Regions from separate parts of the Devosia sp. MDV22-iso42 genome, predicted to be linked through region 1. Evidence: predicted binding sites of a transcription regulator. Region 1 holds the regulator's gene; the other holds the start of a gene.
The links. Region 1 encodes LexA, which represses DNA repair genes until DNA is damaged. Its sites were predicted from a motif close to TGTTCNNNNTGTGTTCNG; they were not measured.
Positions count from the first base shown of each region.

Region 2: the regulator LexA is predicted to act here: its motif matches at 6,806-6,823, upstream of AC4NN3_RS13635 (DNA recombination protein RmuC).

Region 1 is NZ_JBZVWR010000006.1:456,028-466,128, reverse strand. Features, by position in the region: gene AC4NN3_RS03935 (anthranilate synthase component II) at 1-453, shown strand, start outside; gene trpD (anthranilate phosphoribosyltransferase) at 450-1,472, shown strand; gene trpC (indole-3-glycerol phosphate synthase TrpC) at 1,469-2,281, shown strand; gene moaC (cyclic pyranopterin monophosphate synthase MoaC) at 2,281-2,757, shown strand; gene AC4NN3_RS03915 (molybdopterin molybdotransferase MoeA) at 2,754-3,956, shown strand; gene lexA (transcriptional repressor LexA) at 4,050-4,763, shown strand; gene AC4NN3_RS03905 (DUF4440 domain-containing protein) at 4,763-5,551, shown strand; gene AC4NN3_RS03900 (DUF2155 domain-containing protein) at 5,552-6,016, opposite strand; gene AC4NN3_RS03895 (NADH:ubiquinone oxidoreductase subunit NDUFA12) at 5,994-6,392, opposite strand; gene AC4NN3_RS03890 (vitamin B12-dependent ribonucleotide reductase) at 7,145-10,101, shown strand, end outside.
Region 2 is NZ_JBZVWR010000011.1:46,084-56,184, reverse strand. Features, by position in the region: gene AC4NN3_RS13680 (prephenate dehydratase) at 196-1,035, shown strand; gene AC4NN3_RS13675 (hypothetical protein) at 1,037-1,273, opposite strand; gene dapD (2,3,4,5-tetrahydropyridine-2,6-dicarboxylate N-succinyltransferase) at 1,386-2,228, shown strand; gene dapE (succinyl-diaminopimelate desuccinylase) at 2,230-3,378, shown strand; gene AC4NN3_RS13660 (hypothetical protein) at 3,375-3,908, shown strand; gene AC4NN3_RS13655 (hypothetical protein) at 3,924-4,496, shown strand; gene truA (tRNA pseudouridine(38-40) synthase TruA) at 4,493-5,230, opposite strand; gene fmt (methionyl-tRNA formyltransferase) at 5,233-6,153, opposite strand; gene def (peptide deformylase) at 6,195-6,710, opposite strand; gene AC4NN3_RS13635 (DNA recombination protein RmuC) at 6,848-8,275, shown strand; gene AC4NN3_RS13630 (ATPase inhibitor subunit zeta) at 8,597-8,911, shown strand; gene recR (recombination mediator RecR) at 8,922-9,518, opposite strand; gene AC4NN3_RS13620 (YbaB/EbfC family nucleoid-associated protein) at 9,577-9,900, opposite strand; gene AC4NN3_RS13615 (DNA polymerase III subunit gamma/tau) at 9,897-10,101, opposite strand, start outside.

The sequences.
Region 1 (10,101 bases):
GTGCTGTCGCCCGGTCCCTGCACGCCCAATGAGGCCGGCATTTGCCTGGCGCTGATCGAGCGCTTCCAGGCCGAGATCCCCATCCTGGGCGTGTGCCTGGGCCATCAGGCCATCGGTCAGGCCATGGGCGGCGACGTCATCCGCGCGCCCCATCTGGTGCATGGCAAGACCTCAAAAATCCACCACACTGGCAAGGGCCTGTTCCGCGGCCTCAACAATGATTTCGAGGCCACGCGCTATCACTCCCTGATCGTCAAGCAGGACACCCTTCCCCCCACGCTCGAAGTCACCGCCACCACCGATGACGGCCTGATCATGGGTATGCAGCATTGCACCCTGCCTTTGCATGGCGTGCAGTTCCACCCCGAAAGCATTGCCTCCGAGAATGGCCATGCTCTGCTGCAGAACTTTCTCAACCTCGCCCGCGACTTCAACCAGCAGCGAGCCGCGTGATGGATATCAAGCAGGCACTAAGCAAGATTGCCGACGGCAAGGACCTCACCGGCGAAGAGATGCGCGACGTCATGCGCATCCTGATGGCCGGTGAGGCCACGCCCAGCCAGATCGGCGCCTTCCTGATGGGCATGCGCATCAAGGGCGAGACCGTCGGCGAAATCGCCGCCGCCGTTTCCATCCTGCGCGAGAAAATGGTGCCGGTCATCGCCCCCGATGGCGCCATCGACATTGTCGGCACCGGCGGCGACGGGCTCGGCAGCCTTAATATCTCCACCAGCACGGCCCTGGTCGTCGCGGCCGCCGGTGTCCCGGTGGCCAAGCACGGCAACAAGGCCCTCTCCTCGCGTTCGGGCGCCTCGCAGGTACTCGAAGCCCTGGGCGTCAAGCTCGACCTGACGCCCGAGCAAATCGGCAACACCATCGCCAAAGCCGGCATCGGCTTCATGTTTGCCCCCAGCCACCATCCCGCCATGCGCCATGTCGGTCCCGCCCGCGCCGAACTGGGCGTGCGCACCCTATTCAACCTGCTCGGGCCGCAGTCAAACCCGGCCGGCGTGCGACGCTATCTGCTGGGCGTCTACGCCCAGGAATGGGTCGAACCCGTGGCCGCCGCTCTGCTGGCCAACCGCGCCATCAAGGCCTGGGTGGTGCACTCGAGCGAGGGACTGGACGAGCTCTCGACCTCGGGCCCCAATTTCGTGGCCCAGATCGCCAATGGCGACCTGCGCAGCTTCGAGCTGCATCCCGAACAGGTGGGCCTGTCGCTGACCGATCCAAAGGATCTGCTGGGTGGCGACCCGGCCGACAATGCCGCCGCCATGCTGGCTTTGTTTGACGGCGCCCCGGGCGCCTATCGCGACACCGTGCTGCTCAATGCCGGCGCCGCCCTGCTGGTCGCCGACAAGGTAACCAGCATCGAGGACGGCATTGCCCTGGCGCGCGACGCCATCGACAGCGGCAAGGCCAAAGACACACTCGCCCGCCTCGTGGCGGTATCGAACGGACGGCAGCAATGAGCGACATTCTCAAGCAGATCGAAATCTATAAGCGCGAGGAAATCGCCGCCGCCAAAGCCATGCGGCCCTGGGCCGAAGTGGTGGCCCAGGCGCATGACCAGACGCCGACCCGCGGCTTTCTGCGCGCGCTCAAGGCCAAGCGGGCCAATGACGAGTTTGCCCTCATCGCCGAGGTCAAGAAGGCCAGCCCGTCCAAGGGCCTGATCCGCGCCGATTTCGACCCAGCCGCCATTGCCCGCGCCTATGAGCAGGGCGGCGCGGCCTGCCTCTCCGTGCTGACCGACCGGCCGAGCTTTCAGGGCTCGCCGCGCTTCCTCATCGAAGCCCGCGCTGCCGTCAGCCTGCCGGTGCTGCGCAAGGACTTTTTGTTCGAAACCTATCAGGTCGCCGAGGCCCGCGCCTGGGGCGCCGACTGTATCCTGATCATCCTGGCCGCCGTCGGCGACGACGTGGCGCGCTACCTGCTCGACGCCGCCGAGGAGTGGAAGATGGACGCGCTGGTGGAGGTGCATGACCAGCTCGAACTGGATCGCGCCTTGGCCCTGGGCGCCACTTTCATCGGCATCAACAACCGCAACCTGCGCACCTTCGAGACGACGCTGGATACCTCGGTCAACCTGGCCGTGGGCGTGCCCAAGGGCACCTTTCTGGTCAGCGAGAGCGGCATCCTCGACCACGCCAGCCTGGTCAAGCTCAACCACGATGCCGGCATCGGCACTTTCCTCGTCGGCGAAAGCCTGATGCGGCACGACGATGTCGCCGCCGCCACCCGGGCCTTGCTCCATGGCACCGTCGGAGCCCCCGCCTGATGGCGAGCGAACTCACCCATCTCAACGACCGGGGCGAGGCCCATATCGTCGATATCGGCGACAAGCCGGCAACGCGCCGGCGCGCCGTGGCCCAGGCAAGGCTGGTCGGCCAGCCCCAGACCATTGCCACCATCATGGCCGGCGGGCTCAACAAGGGCGACGCCCTGGCCGTGGCCCGCATTGCCGGCATCATGGCCGCCAAGAAGACGTCCGAGCTGATCCCGCTCTGCCACCCGATCGCCCTGACCAAGGTCGCCATCGAGATTTCCGAGTTTGGCGAAGACGCCATCCTGATTCTGGCTAGCGCCGAAACCACCGGCCCAACCGGGGTGGAAATGGAGGCGCTGATCGCCGCCTCGACCGCGGCGCTGACCCTCTACGACATGGCCAAGGCCATTGATCGCGCCATGGTCGTCACCGACCTCTGCCTGCTGGAGAAATCGGGCGGTGCCTCCGGCGACTTCGTCCGCGCATGAGCCTGCTTCCGGTCGAGGCCGCCATTGCCGCCATCCTGGCCCGCGTACCGGCACCGACTGGCGAGAGCGCGCCTTTGGCCGAAGCCGCCGGCCGGGTGCTGTTTGCGCCCATCGTCGCGACGCATGACCAGCCGCCCTTTCCTGCCAGCGCCATGGACGGCTATGCCGTGCGCGCGGCCGACATCGTTCCGGGCCATGCCCTCAGCATCATCGGCACCTCGCAGGCCGGCGCCGGCTTTGCCGGCTCGGTCGGTCCCGACCAGACCGTCCGCATCTTTACCGGTGCCCCGGTACCACCCGGCGCCGATGCGGTGATCATGCAGGAAGACGCCATGGTCGAGGGCAATCTGGTACGCTTTTCCAGCACGCCGCCGCCGGGCCGCAGCATAAGGGCCAAGGGCAATGATTTTGCTAATGGGCAGACCCTGGTCGAGCCCGGCACGCGACTGACGCCAATGCAGCTGGCCGTCGCCGCCGCGGCCAATGCCCCTGCCCTCACCGTCGCCCGGCGGCCGCGCCTGGCGCTGCTGGCCACCGGCGATGAGCTTGAACTGCCCGGCGCCGTGCTGGCCCCCGACCAGATCATCGCCTCCAACAGCTTCGGCCTCGCGCCGCTCCTGGCCCCCTATGCCCAGACCGTCACCGATCACGGCATTGCCCGCGACGACCGGGATCAGCTGCGGGCAAAGCTTGTTGCTGTCTTTGCCGATGAACCCGACATCCTGATCACCACCGGCGGCGCCAGCGTCGGCGATCATGATATCGTCCAGGAAATCCTGCTTGAGCTCGGCGTGACGCTGGACTTCTGGAAAATCAACATGCGGCCAGGCAAGCCGTTGATGTTCGGCACCCGCGGCAAGACCCTGGTCTTTGGCCTGCCGGGCAATCCCGTCTCGGCCATGGTCACCGCCATCGTCTTCATCAAGCCGGCCCTGCGCGCCTGGCTGGGCCATGCCGAACCCGGCAACTGGCGCCTGCCTTTGGCCGCCCCGACCCCGGCCAACACGGCGCGCCGCCACTTCATGCGGGCCCGACTGCTCCACAGCGCCACCGGGCCGCTCCTGCTGCCGATCGCCCAGACCGATAGCGGCCATACCTCTTCGCTGGCCCATGCCGACATGCTGATCATCCAGCCGGAAAACGATCCCGGCCAGGCCAGCGGCACCATGGCCACGGCTCTCAGCATCGACGCCTTCTAGGTTCCGACGGGGCCGCGCATGGGATATTGCAGAACACAACCGGAACACCTATAGTCGTTCTGTCTATGTTCCGATTCTAATCCCGAGGGGCCCATGCTCACGCGCAAACAACACGAGCTGTTGATGTTCATCCACGAACGGATGAAGGAAAGCGGCATTCCGCCCTCCTTCGACGAGATGAAGGATGCGCTGGATCTGGCCTCCAAATCGGGCATCCATCGCCTGATCACCGCACTTGAGGAGCGCGGCTTCATTCGTCGCCTGCCCAACCGGGCCCGGGCGCTCGAAGTGGTCAAGCTCCCCGATTCCATGAACCCCTCGCTGGGCGGTCGCAAGGCGCGCTTCGAGCCCTCGGTCATCGAGGGCAATCTGGGCAAGGTGGCCAGTCCCCCCTCGCGCATGTCGGCGGCCGAGGACTATGCCAGGCCGATCGCCATTCCGGTCATGGGCCGCATCGCGGCCGGTACGCCCATCGAGGCCATCCAGAACCATTCCCACACCATCATGGTCCCGCCTGAAATGCTGGGCAGCGGTGAACACTACGCGCTCGAAGTGCGTGGCGATTCCATGATCGATGCCGGCATTTTTGATGGCGACACCGTCTTGATCAAGAAGCAGGACGCAGCCAGCACCGGCGAGATCATCGTCGCTCTCGTGGATGATGAAGAAGCCACGCTCAAGCGCCTGCGCCGCAAGGGCAATACGGTAGCGCTCGAAGCCGCCAACCCGGCCTATGAAACCCGCATCTTCCCGCCTGACCGCGTCAAGATCCAGGGCCGCCTGGTAGGCCTGCTGCGGAAATATTGATGGCTGAGCGCCTTCTCGAGAAGCTCTGTCCGGTCATTCTTCGGGGAGCGACCGGGGCTCGGGAGGTTCTGGTTTTTCGTCATCCGCAGGCCGGCATACAGGTGGTCAAGGGCACCCGGGAACGTGGAGAGACAGCGGTCGCTGGAGCCTTGCGCGAATTGGCCGAAGAGTCCGGGGTCGCGGAAAGTGTTTCAGGCGCCCTCGCCTGCTCCAGCTCGACGATAATGGCCGGGCAGCTCTGGCATTTTGTCCAAGTGCAGTGCCCCGATTTACCGGAACACTGGTCGTTCTTTGCCCAGGATGATGGCGGGAAGAAGTTTGACTTCTTTTGGTGGTCCCTCGACGCAGTGCCGAGCGAGGACTGGCATCCCAGCTTCGTGCGTGCCCTCGATGTGGTCCGCCATATCGACGCTGCGCCCATGCCGGATGCGGCCATGGTAATGGCGGACTATGCCGAGCGTATCAATACGCACCAATTTGCCGACGTCGCGCCTTTGATCGATGCAGATGCGGTCTTCTGGTTCAGCGATGGATCCCATCGCGGTATTGCCGCAATTCAGGCCGCTTTCGAAGCAACTTGGGGCGCCTTGGCCGATGAGCTGTACTGGATTGAGTCGCTGCGCTGGATTGCTGTGGGGGATACCGCTGCCAGCTGCATCTATGCGTTCCACTGGCAGGCAATGATTGATGGTGAGTACCAATCCGGCTCGGGTCGAGGCACCACGGTGCTGGCCAACAAAGCAGGCCGATGGCAGATCGTGCACGAGCACCTCAGCCCGGCGCGCTGATCAGTCCCGTGCGTCGGGCGGCGGGATATCGGTGCTGGTCTTGCACTCGACCAGCCACACATCATAGACGGCGTGGTCCACGGCATTGAGCGCCGGGCTGTCGGCAAACATCCAGCCGGTAAAGATGCGCTTGGACGTGCCGGTCAGGCTGCGCTGGTCGACCTCGAGAAAGGCCGAAACGCGCTGCGCTTCGGTGACCGGATGGCTGTAACAGGCGCGCGGGGTGATCTCGAGCGCGCCGAACAGCACGGTCTCGTCGATATAGACGTCAAAGCGGGTGATGCGGCCGGTAATCTTGTCGAGCCCGGCAAAGGCCGCCACCGGATTGGCAATCGGCTGTGCCTGGGCGGGAGCCACCAGGCCAGCAGAAACGGACGCTGCCAGCACCGGCAGCGCCAGTATTGTGCGGCGCAGAAAACGGGGATGGCGCAAGGCGCCGGCTCTATTCAGGCGACCAGGCGTCATAATCCCCGGTGACGCGCGGGCGCTCGCCCTTGTTGAGCAGGCTGCCATCGGGACGATAGGCTGCCGCCGTGCCGGTCAGGTTTTCCTGGTGCGGCAGTTCCCAGCTCTTGGCCACGTAATTGGCCTTGGTGGGGACCACGTCGGTGCGGTGATGCATCCAGCCATGCCAGCCATTGCCGATGGTGGAGGCGTCGGCGGGACCGGCATAGGTCACATAGCGCCGGTCGGCCTTCTTGTCCTGATAGTACTGGTTGCCGAACTCGTCGCTGCCGACATAGTCGCCGAAGCGCCAGATCCACAGGCGGGTGCCCCAGGTCTGACCACCCCACCAGGAGAAGATTTCACTCAGGAACTGCTTGATACCCGATTTTGCCACTTGTCGATTCCGCCGTCGGAGCTTTGCGTTGGGCCGGGTGTACCATGGGTTCGGCACGCGGCCTAGTCTCGCGCGGCCTTTTCGGCGCGCCAAATTGCCGTTCCGGCGCTTCATTTGCCACCCGGCAATGCGGTAGGCGCGCCCCTGCCCTGCATACTGCATCTGGGTGGCCGCGCGCGGCGATGGGCACAAGCGCTGGTGTGTCACGTGCCAACGTTTTTTGGGCAAATTTTCTCCGCTTGACAGGATTTCAGCCCCCATGATTCTGGGTTTTTCTGCTATGGTTAACCAGATATGACTGACTGATGACAGAGCCCGGAAGCATGAGGAATCACGGCGCTTTAGCGCGACTTGCTGGCCTCACGTCTGCGGCCCTCATGTGACACTGCTTGATGGGTAAATACAGCCGGGCAAGGGCCGGAAAATCTTGCACTTTGTCCCCGCTATCCACATATTGAGCCTACTAGTGGTTGTCTTGGTGGCCCACTCCACCACTAGACCTTGTGATTTCTTGCGTTGACGCGTGGTTTGAATCGGCAGATGTTTTGGAGGAGGCCCGCAGCACCGACTGCCGGGGGCCAAAGTCCCCTGCTCGGAGCGCTGGCATCAGACCGGCGCCATTCGGGGGCACAGGCATGTTTGTCGGGCCCGGCCACGGGCTCGGTTGGTGACGCGTCAAAACAGATTTGGGTTAGAAGCCGGGTTTTTCGGCTCGCGGGCATGTGCCCGTCACATTGGGGACTAAGACGACTATGCGCATTGAACGCCGGTTCACGACTGCCAATCAGGACCGCTATGCCGGTCTCGACTTCCGCTCGGCCACGAGCGAGATTCGCAATCCCGATGGCTCTGTCGTTTTCAAGCTCGAAGACATTGCCGTGCCCGCTTCCTGGAGCCAGGTGGCGGCCGATATCATTGCCCAGAAGTATTTCCGCAAGGCCGGCGTCGCCAAGGCGCTCAAGAAGGTCGAGGAAAATTCCGTCCCGTCCTGGCTGTGGCGCTCCGTCCCCGACGAAGCTGCGCTCGCCAAGCTGCCCGAGAATGAGCGCTACGGTTCGGAAATGGATAGCCGCCAGGTCTTCGATCGCCTGGCCGGCACCTGGACCTATTGGGGCTGGAAGGGCGGCTATTTCGACTCCGAGGAAGATGCCCGCACCTTCTTTGACGAGCTCGCCTTCATGCTGGCCAGCCAGCGCGTCGCGCCGAACTCTCCCCAGTGGTTCAATACCGGCCTGTTCTGGGCCTATGGCATTGATGGCCCCGGCCAGGGCCATTTCTATGTCGACCCCTTCACCCACAAGCTGGTGAGTTCCAAGAGCTCCTACGAGCATCCCCAGCCGCATGCCTGCTTCATCCAGTCGGTCAGCGATGACCTGGTCAATGAAAACGGCATCATGGACCTCTGGGTCCGCGAAGCACGCCTGTTCAAATATGGTTCGGGCACCGGCACCAATTTCTCCGCTTTGCGCGGCTCGGGCGAACGCCTCTCCGGCGGCGGCAAGTCGAGCGGCCTGATGAGCTTCCTCAAGATCGGCGACCGCGCAGCGGGCGCCATCAAGTCGGGTGGCACCACCCGTCGCGCCGCCAAGATGGTGGTGCTGGACATTGATCACCCCGATGTCGAGGAATACATCAACTGGAAGGTCAAGGAGGAGCAGAAGGTTGCCGCTCTGGTCACCGGCTCAAAGGTTGTCTCCAAGCACCTCAAGCTGATCATGAAGGCTGCCGTCAACTGCGAAGGCAGTGGCGACGACTGCTTTGACGTCTCCATGAACCCTGCCCTCAAGCGCGAAGTGCGCGCCGCCAAGAAGGCCCTGGTGCCGGAGAACTACATCTTCCGCGTCATCCAGTTCGCCAAGCAGGGCTATACCAATATCGAATTCCCGGTCTACGACACCGATTGGGACAGCGAGGCCTATCTCACCGTCTCGGGCCAGAACTCGAACAATTCCGTCCGCGTCACCGATGACTTCCTGCGCGCCGTCGAAGGCGATGGCGACTGGGATCTCAAGGCCCGCCAGTCCGGCAAGGTCACCAAAACCCTCAAGGCCCGCGATCTCTGGGAACAGGTCGGTTACGCCGCCTGGGCCTCGGCCGATCCCGGCATCCAGTATCACACCACCATCAACGAGTGGCACACCAGCCCCGAAGCCGGTCCGATCAATGCATCGAACCCCTGCTCGGAATATATGTTCCTCGACGACACCGCCTGCAACCTGGCCTCGGTCAACCTGCTGCCCTATCGCAACACGGACGGCTCCTTCGACACCGCGTCCTATGAGCACACCGTGCGCCTCTGGACCATCGTGCTCGAAATCTCGGTGATGATGGCCCAGTTCCCGTCGCGTGCCATTGCCGAACGAAGCTTCGAATACCGCACGCTGGGCATCGGCTACGCCAATATCGGCGGCTTCCTGATGACCTCGGGCATTCCCTATGACTCCAAGGAAGGCCGCGCCATTGCCGGCGCCGTCACCGCCATCATGACCGGCGTCTCCTATGCGACCTCGGCCGAAATGGCCAAGGAGCTCGGCCCGTTCAAGGATTACAAGCGCAATGCCAAGCACATGCTGCGCGTCATCCGCAACCATCGCAATGCCGCCCATGGCCATGCCGAGGGCTACGAAAACCTCTCGATCATGCCGGTGCCGCTCGACCATGCCAGCCTGATCGACGCGGCGCTGAGCGAACGCGCCAAGCTCGCCTGGGACAATGCCTTGGCGCTGGGTGAAAAGCATGGCTACCGCAATGCCCAGGTCTCGGTGATCGCCCCGACCGGCACCATCGGCCTGGTCATGGATTGCGACACCACCGGCATCGAGCCTGACTTTGCCCTCGTCAAGTTCAAGAAGCTCGCCGGTGGCGGTTACTTCAAGATCATCAACCGCGCCGTGCCGCCGGCTCTGCGCACCCTGGGCTATTCGGAATCCGACATTGCCGAGATGGAGGCCTATGCGGTCGGCCATGGCAATCTCAACCAGGCCCCCGGCGTCAACCCGTCAACATTGAAGGCCAAGGGCTTCACCGACGAGAAGATCGCCGCCCTCAATGCCGCGACCGCCTCGGCCTTCGACATCAAGTTCATCTTCAACCAGTGGACCCTGGGCGCGGACTTCCTCAAGAGCCTCGGCGTCACCGACGAGCAGCTCGGCGACTTCACCTTCGACCTGCTGCCCTTCCTGGGTTTCAGCAAGAAGGACATCGAAGCCGCCAATATCCATGTCTGTGGCGCGATGACGCTTGAAGGCGCCCCGCACCTCAAGGCCGAGCACCTGCCCGTATTCGATTGCGCCGCGCCCTGCGGCAAGATCGGCAAGCGCTCGCTCTCGATCGAAAGCCACATCCTGATGATGGCGGCCGCCCAGCCCTTCATCTCGGGCGCCATCTCCAAGACCATCAACATGCCCAATGATGCGACTGTGGAAGACGCCAAGCAGGCCTATATGCTGAGCTGGCGCCTGGCCCTCAAGGCCAATGCGCTCTATCGCGATGGCAGTAAGCTCAGCCAGCCGCTCAACTCATCCGTCCTGGCTGCGGCCGATGACGATGAGGACGAGGACCAGGCCGAGGAAATGGCGGCCCTGTCGGCTGCCGCCCGCGTGCCCCATGTCGCCGAACGCATCGTCGAGCGCATTGTCGAAACGGTCATCCGTGACCGTGAGAAAATGCCCGATCGCCGCAAGGGCTATACCCAGAAGGCCGTGGTCGG
Region 2 (10,101 bases), on a different contig from region 1:
AACCCAAAAGGAATCCGCCTCAACGGAGGGATACGATGCGGGCGGAAGATAGTCTGATGCCCGGCAAGGCGCAACCATGCAAACCCCTGCTGCGACAATTCCCCACCGCAACCGCGCTGCGGCTGCGCCCCCGGCCCGAATTGACTCCGCTTCTCCCCGGGTTCAAAAGCCTCCTCGCCGACCAGAACTGGACCCATGCCGATGACCATCAAGATCGCCTTTCAGGGGGAGCCTGGCGCTTTCAGCCACGCTGCCGCCAGCAATTTCTTCCCCGGGCAGGATGTCATCGGCTGCGTCACCTTTGAAGAAACCCTCATCGCCGTGCAGTCCGGTCGGGCCGATTTTGCCGTCGTTCCGGTGGAAAATTCGCTCTATGGCCGCATCACCGACATTCATCATCTGCTGCCTGAAAGCGGCCTGTTCATCATCGGCGAGACCTTCCTGCGCGTCGAGATGACCCTGCTCGGCGTGCCCGGATCGACACTTGCCGATATCAAGGCGGTGCAGTCGCTTTCGGTCGCGCTGGGGCAGTGCCGCAGGTTCATCACCGAACACGGCCTGCGCACCATCAATGCCGTCGACACCGCCGGCTCGGCTCGTGAAGTGGCCGAAAAGGCCGACAGATCGGTGGCCGCCATTGCCTCGCGCTTTGCCGGCGAAATCTATGGCCTGGATGTGCTCGCCTCCAATATCGAGGATGCCGACCACAACACCACCCGCTTCCTGGTGCTGTCGCGCGACGAAAAGCGCGCGCCCCAGGGCGGCAAGGTCAAGACCACCTTCGTCTTCCGCGTCCGCAACGTGCCGGCGGCGCTCTACAAGGCCATGGGCGGCTTTGCCACCAATGGCATCAACATGACCAAGCTCGAAAGCTATATGGTGGGCGGCAATTTCACCGCCACCCAGTTCTATGCCGATATCGAGGGTCATCCCGCCGATCCCGGCGTCGTGCACGCCTTCGAGGAACTCGGTTTCTTCACCGATTATTTCCGCATCCTGGGCGTCTATCCCGCTGCTGCGGCGGCCGACGAATAGCTCAGCCGTCCATCAGGCCGGGGGGCAGGGTGCCGATGCGCAGGATGACCCGCGGCTCGTCATAGGCATCGGTCTCGACATCGACTTCCTGTGAAAATACCAGCACACCGGCGCGCATCGGTGCCAGGCGTTCGGCCGTGGCGATGGCCTTTTCTTCGCTCTTGGCCTGTTGCACCGGGTCGGCAATCAGCTTCTTGCCGTTCTGCTTAAAGGCTTGCACGAGATACATCGTCGCCATGGCGCTCTCCAGAGTTCGCGCCGGGCCTAGCACCTCGTCAGCCAAATCCCTAGGCAATTGACACCCCTAGCTGTCCCGCTATGGTCCGCCCGGATATTCTGAGGAACCTGCCATGTCGTTTGCCGATCTCACCAAGACCATTGATGACGCCTTCGAGGCCCGCGCCACGATCGGCTTCGACACCAAAGGTCCCGTGCGCGAAGCCGTGGTCGAAGCGCTCGACCTGCTCGATACCGGCAAGGCCCGGGTCGCCGAAAAGATCGACGGCGCCTGGCAGGTCAACCAGTGGCTCAAGAAGGCCGTGCTGCTCAACTTCCGGCTCAATGACAACCAGCTCATCGAAGGCGCGCCCGGCGGCTCGCACTACTGGGACAAGGTGCCCACCAAGTTCGAGGGCTGGGGCGAGGCCGAGTTCCGCCAGGCCGGCTTCCGTGCCGTGCCGGGCGCCGTGGTGCGCCGGCCGGCCTTCATCGCCAAGTCGGTCGTGCTGATGCCCAGCTTCGTCAATGTCGGCGCCTATGTCGGCGAGGGCACCATGATCGATACCTGGGTCACCGTTGGCTCCTGCGCCCAGATCGGCAAGAACGTGCATATCTCGGGCGGCGTCGGCATTGGCGGCGTGCTCGAGCCGCTGCAGGCCGGCCCCGTGATCATCGAGGACAACTGCTTTATCGGCGCGCGCTCCGAGGTCGTCGAAGGCGTGGTGGTGGGCGAGGGCTCGGTGATCTCCATGGGCGTGTTCATCGGCGCCTCCACCAAGATCGTCGATCGCGCCACCGGCGAGATCCACATCGGCAAGGTGCCGCCCTATTCGGTCGTGGTTTCGGGCAGCCTGCCCGGCAAGCCGATGCCCGGCCATAACTGGGGCCCCTCGCTCTACTGTGCCGTGATCGTCAAGACCGTCGATGCGCAGACGCGCTCCAAGACAGGCATCAACGAATTGCTGCGCGATTGACATGAGCCTGGACCCGCTCGACCTGCTCAAGGCGCTGATCGCCTGTCCCTCGGTGACGCCAGCCGAGGCCGGCGCGCTCGATCTGCTCGAGACGACATTGACCGGTATCGGCTTTGCCGTCACCCGGTTGCGCTTTGAGGGCAATGGCTCCTATCCGGTCGACAACCTCTTTGCCATTCGGGGTAATAACGGCCGGCGCCTGCTGTTTGCCGGCCATACCGATGTGGTGCCGCCCGGCGATCTTGACAACTGGACCGCCAATCCCTTCACCCCTCGTCAGGCCGACGGCAAGCTCTATGGCCGCGGCGCCGCTGACATGAAATCGGGCATTGCCGCCTTTGTCGCCGCCGCCGCCGCCATTCCTGCCGAGGCGGGAACCATCATGCTGGCCATTACCAATGATGAGGAGGCCGACGCCATCAACGGCACCGCCAAGCTGATGGAATGGGCAAAGCAGCAGCGGCACCATTTCGATTTCGCCCTGGTCGGGGAGCCGAGCTCGGCCGCCAGTCTGGGCGACAGCATCAAGATCGGCCGCCGCGGCTCGCTCTCGGGCACCATTACCGTTGCCGGCAGCCAGGGCCATGTCGCCTATCCCGACAAGGCCAACAATCCCCTGCCGGCGCTGGCCCGCGTGGTCACCGCGCTCGATGCCAGTATCGACGACGGCACCGAACACTTCCCGGCCAGCAATCTCGAAGTAACCTCCATCGACGTCGGCAATGGGATTTCCAATGTCATCCCGGCTGTCGGCACCATCCGGTTCAACATCCGCTATAATGACCGGTGGACGCCACAAACCCTGATGGACTGGGTCCGTAGCCGTATCGCCAGCGTTGATGCCGCCGGTACCACCATTACCTTGCAACGGGCAGGCGAGCCGTCGCTGTCGTTTTTGTCGCCGCTCAGTGCCGATGTGGAGACTCTGACAGCCACCATTGCAGAAGTGACCGGCCAGCGCCCGACCCTGTCGACCGGCGGCGGCACCTCGGATGCCCGCTTCATCGCCCAGTATGGCCCGGTGGTCGAATGTGGCCTGGTCGGCCCGTCCATGCACAAGGCCGACGAGCACATCGCCATCAGCGACCTGACCGGACTGACCGACATCTACCGCGCTTTCATGCTGGCCTTCTTCGGCAGGCCGGCATGAAGCTCTGGACCGTGTTCAACCGCGCCATTGTCGGCTGGCAGATGATCGTGCGCGGCGAACCGGGCTGGCGCAGCCAGTTCACCCTCACTGCCGCGGGCCTGACTACTGCCTTGTTCATCTACGCCTTCCTGGCTTTTCTGGCTGTTGCCGTCGCTGCCATGAGCATCGGCATGCTGGGCGGCTTCGCCGTGCTGGCCGCCATGGTGGTGCTGGCCGTGCCGGTCATTGCACTGGTGCTGTCGCTGCTGGTCACGCGCAACTTCCTCGGCAACCACGCCCCGCTGCTGCCCGTCCTCGTCCCGGGTGTCTATGCCCTCACCGGCTTCCTGCTGTTCGAAGGTCTGCTGGCCATGATCGGCGGCCCCATTGTCATGCTGGCCTGGATCGGAGCCGGCTACCTGCTGTACCGCCTGACCCGTCACGCACTTGACTGGAGCCGCGGCATAGCCGCCGGCTTCGCGGTTTTGACGGTCCTTCTCCTTGTGGCGATGCGCCTTGCGCTCTACATGGTTTCCACAGCCTCCCTCTGACCGATCGAGACCGCTTTGGCCCAGTCGACCCCAACCTTCCTCGATGAGTTCTTTGCTGCCGCCCAGGGCGCCGTTGCCCTGCTGACCGGCGATCGCAAGGCACCGACCTATTTTGACTTCAGCCAGCGCGGGCTGGTGGGCAGCTTCATCGCCTTCGTGCTGGCCGGCGCCATTTCCGCTTTCGGGCCGCGTCTGCTGGGCTTGTCGGCCGAGGGCGGCGCTGCTTCCACGGGGTTGCTGATGAGCGCCGTGCTCTATGCGCTGCAGACCGGCGCCGGCTGGCTGGTGCTGCGCCAGTTTGCCCGTCTCGACGGCTTCGTGCCCTATCTGGTGGCCTTCAACTGGATCAATCTCTTCGCATCGCTGATTCTGATGATCCTGCTCCTGGTGGGCGCCGGGCAGCTGTCCACCCTTGTCGTGGGCGTGGCCGCGCTTGTCATCGAGATCAACATCGCTCGTCTGATCGTGACGCTGGCTCCGCTCCAGATCGTGGTGTTCATCGTTGCCAAGCTGGTGATCCAGGCCGTCGTCATGGGGCTGATCATTGCGATCGTCGCACCTGGCATCTTCATGCCGCCTGTCGCCTAGTAATCGACCCGCATCAGATAGAGCCCGTCCGAGGGCGCCATGGCCCGACAATGGCTGCGATCCCTGGCGTCCAGCGCCGCCCGGAAGTCGGCAGGCGTCCATTTGCCTTCGCCCACCAGCTTGAGACAGCCCACCATCGAGCGCACCTGATGGTGCAGGAAGCTGCGGGCACTGGCACTGACCAGGATGCGATCGCCCTCCCGCCTTACATCCAGCACATCCAGCGTCCGCAGCGGCGACTTGGCCTGGCACTCCGAGGAGCGGAAGGTGGTAAAGTCATGCAGCCCCAGGATCATCCCGGCCGCCCGGCCCATGATGTCGGCATCGAGCGGCTTGGCCACATGCCAGATATGGTTGCGCTCCAGCACCGGCGGGGCGCGCCGGTTGAGGATGCGGTATTCGTAGTGGCGGGCCGTGGCGGAGAAGCGGGCTTCAAAGCTCTCGTCTACGGCTTCGACCGCAATCACCCCGACCGTATTGGGCCGCAGGTGAAAGTTTAGCGCCTCGCGGATGCGCAATGGCTCCCAGGGCTTGCTAAGATTGACATGGGCTACTTGGCCCAGCGCATGCACACCGGCATCGGTGCGGCCGGCCGCCTGCAGCGTCACGCTCTCGCCGGACATCCGCCAGATCGCTTCCTCGAGTGCCTGCTGCACGCTCGGATGGGTCTTCTGCCGCTGCCAGCCGGCAAACGGGGTCCCGTCATATTCGATTGTAAGCTTGTAGCGCGGCATGGTCAGGCAACGGCTGGTGGCAATTGTCCGGCGCCGCGCAGGAAGGTGGCGCCATCCATGGCGCCCTTGCCCTCGCGCTGCACCTGGGTCAGCCGCACGGCGCCGGTCCCGCAGGCAATCGTCAGATTGTCCAGCACTGTGCCGGCCGCCGCCGAGCCGTCGCTCATTGTCGAGCGCAGCGCCTTGACCCGTACCGGCTTGCCACCCAGTTCGATCTCGAACCAGGCGCCGGGAAAGGGCGACAGGCCACGAATGTGATTGTGCACCTCGCTTGCCGGCCGTGACCAGTCGATCCGGCCCTCGGCCTTTTCGATCTTTTTGGCGTAGACGGCGCCGTCTTCGGTCTGCGGGGTGAACTGCAGGCTGCCGCGCTCCAGCGCGGCAAAGGCCCGCCCCATCAGGTCGGCACCCACCACCATCATGGTGTCGTGCAACTCGCCGGCCGTCATGTCCGGGCCGATGGCGATGACCTCGCCCAGCCCGATCGGCCCGGTATCGAGGCCTTCTTCCATCTGCATGACCTGCACGCCGGTCTGGCGGTCGCCCGCCATGATCGCCCGCTGGATCGGGGCAGCACCGCGCCAGCGCGGCAGCAGCGAGCCATGCAGGTTGAGGCAACCCAGCCGCGGCGCCTCCAGGATCGGCTTGGGCAGCAGCAGGCCATAGGCGACCACCACCGCAACATCGGCATCATGGCTGGCAAACACGATCTGCTCGGCCTCGCCCTTGAGCGAACGCGGCGTGAATACCGGCAGGCCGAAGCCCTCAGCCGCCAGGTGCACGGGCGACTTGCGCTCTTCCTGCCCACGTCCGGCCGGCTTGGGCGCGCGGGTATAGACCGCCACGACCTCATGCCCGCTCGAGACGATCTCGGTCAGCGTCGGCACGGAAAATTCGGGCGTACCCATGAAGACGACGCGCATGCGGCAGATTATCCTTGTTGAGCGATCCGCTTGAGGCGGGGCTAGCCGGCAGCGCGCTTGGCGGCCTTTTCGAACTTCTTGATCACCCGGTCGCGCTTGAGGCGGCTGAGATAGTCGATGTAGAGCACGCCATCGAGGTGATCGAGCTCATGCTGGATGCACACGGCCAGCTTGCCCTCGGCCTCGGTGGTGACTTCCTTGCCTTCAAGATCGGTATATTTCACCGTGACCTCATTGGGGCGCTCGACCTCGTAATAGAGCTCGGGAATAGACAGGCAGCCTTCCTCGGTCACCTGCATCTGCTCGCCGAAATGGGTGATCTCCGGATTGATCATCACCAGCGGCGTCGGGGTCTCGTCCTCGCCGGCCAGATCCATCACCACGATGCGCTTCATCACCCCGATCTGCGGCGCGGCCAGGCCAATGCCCGGCGCGTCATACATGGTCTCGAGCATGTCGGCGGCCAGCGCCTTGATCTCGTCATCCACCTCGATGATCGGATCGGTAACGGCCCGCAGGCGTGCATCGGGAATGACAAGAATGGGGCGGATGGCCATGGTTGAGGTCCGGCAATAGGGGAAGTGCCCCTCGATATGGTATTTCCGCGCTTGAGGTCAACTCTTGTGGCACTGGTCCGCTGGCGCCTGCTGCTCAGAACATTACAGGAACGCACCGAATCGGCTAGACTCCGCCCATGGACACAGTGATTTTTATGCTCGGCGACTGGCCGGTTACCTTCCACATCGCCGCCCTGTTCGGCGCCCTTTTGCTCGTTATTCTGCTGGGGACGATCATGCTCGGCGCCGTGCGCGCCAGCGCGGCACGGGCGGAGCGTGCCGCTCAGCAGGCCGTCGAACAGCTGCGCACGAGTTTTCTCACCCAGCTCGGCGAGCGTGACAGCCGCATTCATGAGCTGGACCATCAGCTGGCGCAGGAACGCGAACGCGGCGAGGAACTGCTGGACATCGAGCGCGAAAGGGCCAGCTCGCTGCGCGCCGACAATGCCGGCCTGCGCGCCAGCATGGCCGAACAGACCAAGCAATATGAAGAGAACCTCAAGCGCTTCCTCGAAGCGCGCCAGCGCATGACGGACGAATTCAAGTCCATCGCCGGCGAGGTGCTCAAGAGCCATAGCGAGACCTTCTCCAGGCAGAACCGCGAGCAGGTCGACGTGTTGCTCAAGCCGCTCAACGAGAAGATTGTCGAATTCCAGAGCGAACTGTTGCGTGACCGCGCTACCATGGGCGAACAGATCCGCGCCCTCGCGGCCAGCAATCTGCAGATCACGACCGAGGCGCAGAACCTGACGCGTGCGCTCAAGGGCAATTCCCAGACGCAGGGCGCCTGGGGCGAGATGATCCTCTCAACCATTCTCGAAGGCTCCGGCCTGCGCGAGGGTGAGGAGTTCATCACCCAGACCAGCCATACTGCCGACGACGGCAGCCGCGTCCGCACCGATGTCGAGGTGCTGATGCCCAACAATGACCGGCTGGTCATCGACTCCAAGGTCTCGCTCACGGCCTTCGAGGCCTATGTCAATTGCGAGGACGACGCCAAGGGGCGCTTCCTTCAGGCCCATATCGTCTCCATCCGCAGCCACATCAAGACGCTCGGCGACAAGACCTATCAGCGTCACGCCCAGAGCAAGATGGACTACGTGATGATGTTCGTGCCCATCGAATCGGCGCTGGCGACCGCCATCCAGGCCGATGCCAAGCTGGTGGAATATGGCATGAGCCAGGGTGTCATGCTGACCACGCCGACCACGCTGATGACCGTGCTGCGCACCGTGCGCAATGTCTGGGACATCGAAAAGCGTCACCGCAATGCCGAGGAAATCGCCAGCCGTGCCGGCGCGCTCTACGACAAGGTCGTGGGGTTTCTCGGATCCATGGACAAGCTTGATGGTCATCTCGACAAGGCGCGATCAAGCTTCGATGCGGCCAAGGGCCAGCTGTCGACAGGCAAGGGCAATATGGTGCGCCAGGTGGAAATGCTGCGCGAGCTTGGCGCCAAGTCCAGCCAGATCATGCCGCCCGGCTGGGAAGGCGGCGAGGGCAGGGCGGACAAGCCCGAGCCAACCCTGCGCCTGGTCGGCGACGAGCCGGGCGATCTGGCCTGATCGCGACGGGCCCGCGAACCGCTGATCGGTCGCCGCCTTGCTGCCCCCATAGCCCGGCCTTGGCCCGATGATCCTTCCCGATGCCATTCCGGGCCCAGGCAGCTTGGTCAATCGTGGTGCCAGGGTTACCACGCCATGAACCACATTAACGCGCTATGGCGTCTGTCTTTTATTGTTCCGCGGAATCTAAATGGCAGGTCGGGGCTGTTTGGATGGGTGTGGCCGGCATGCGAACGGTGCAATTGTACGGATTTCAGTGAGTGCCCGTTAGACTTGCGCTCCCATCTTGCCCCTGCAGGGCCAGAAGGCCCAGGGGAAAAGATGACGAATTTGAACAAGGCGAACGAAACCACGGAACGCAAATACTTCGTTATCGAGGAGCGCCGTTTCTATGACCGTGCCCGGGCCGACCGCTCCGCTGGGGCGCTGGTTGCCCATTGCCTGGGGCTCGTAGGCTCTGCGGGTGACGCCTTCGCCGATAGCGTCGTCGAAGCGGGAATTCGCTCCCAGGACGGGCGCGGTGGCTTTGATTTTCTCGCGACCCGGATCGACGCCTGTGGCTATGGCATCGAGCAGCTGCGGCTCTGCTACGCGACGCTGAGCAGTGGCACCGCGCCCCTGGCACAGGCCGCCTGATACAGCCGGACTAGATGGCGGTACGCGCCTTGAGCGCCTGGCTCAGCGTCCCCTCATCGAGATAATCGAGCTCCCCGCCCATCGGCACGCCATGGGCGAGGCGCGTGATCTTGACGGCCGATCCGGCCAGGCGATCGGTGATGTAATGGGCGGTGGTCTGGCCCTCCACCGTGGCATTGACCGCCAGCACGATCTCGCTGTAGTCGGGCGCCCGGGCGATCAGCTCGTTGATGGTGATGTCGTCGGGCCCCACGCCATCCAGCGGCGACAGCACGCCGCCCAGCACATGGTAGCGCACCGCGCCGACCCCGGCCCGTTCCAGCGCCCAGAGGTCGGCGACGTCTTCGACCACGATCAGCATGCCGCTATCGGCGCGGCGCGGGTCCGCGCAGATGGTGCAGGGGCTGACCGTATCGATATTGCCGCAAACCTCGCAGCTGCGCACCGCCACGACGGCGCGATCCAGCGCTGCCGACAGCGGGATCATCAGCTGTTCTTTCTTCTTGATGAGCTGCAAGACAGCCCGCCGGGCCGAGCGCGGCCCGAGCCCGGGCAGGCGTGCCAGCAGCTGGATCAGCTGTTCGATCTCGGGTCCGCCATTGGCCATTGCTGCGCTAGCTCATGCTCGAATTGGTTAGCAGACTGTTAACGTTGAGCGTCACGGCTCAGAACGGCAGGCTCATCCCGGGCGGGATCGGCAGGCCGGCGGTCACCTCTTTCATGCGCTTCTGCATTTCTTCTTCGCTCTTGGCCTTGGCGTCGTTATGCGCGGCCACGATCAGGTCTTCGAGTACCTCGACATCGTCTTCCTTGAACAGGCTCGGATCGATCTTGAGCCCCTTCATCTCTCCCTTGCCGCTCAGCGACACGGTGACCATGCCGCCGCCGGAGCGACCTTCCACAACCAGCGCAGCAAGCTCGGCCTGCATGGCCTCCATCTTGCCTTTCATCTCGCTGGCGGCCTTCATCATACCCATGATGTCTTTCATTCGTCGTCCTCTTCGGGTGGGGGCGGGGGAACCTCATCGACCACGGCGGCGTCATCGCGCACCTTGACGTTGACCACCTTGGCCCCGGGAAATGTCTCGAGTATGGCCTTGACCAGCGGATCCTCATGCGCGGCGGCATGATGAGCCTGGGTACGCTGTTCTGTTTCCTGGCGCACCGTCAGCCCTTCGGGGGGCTTGGAC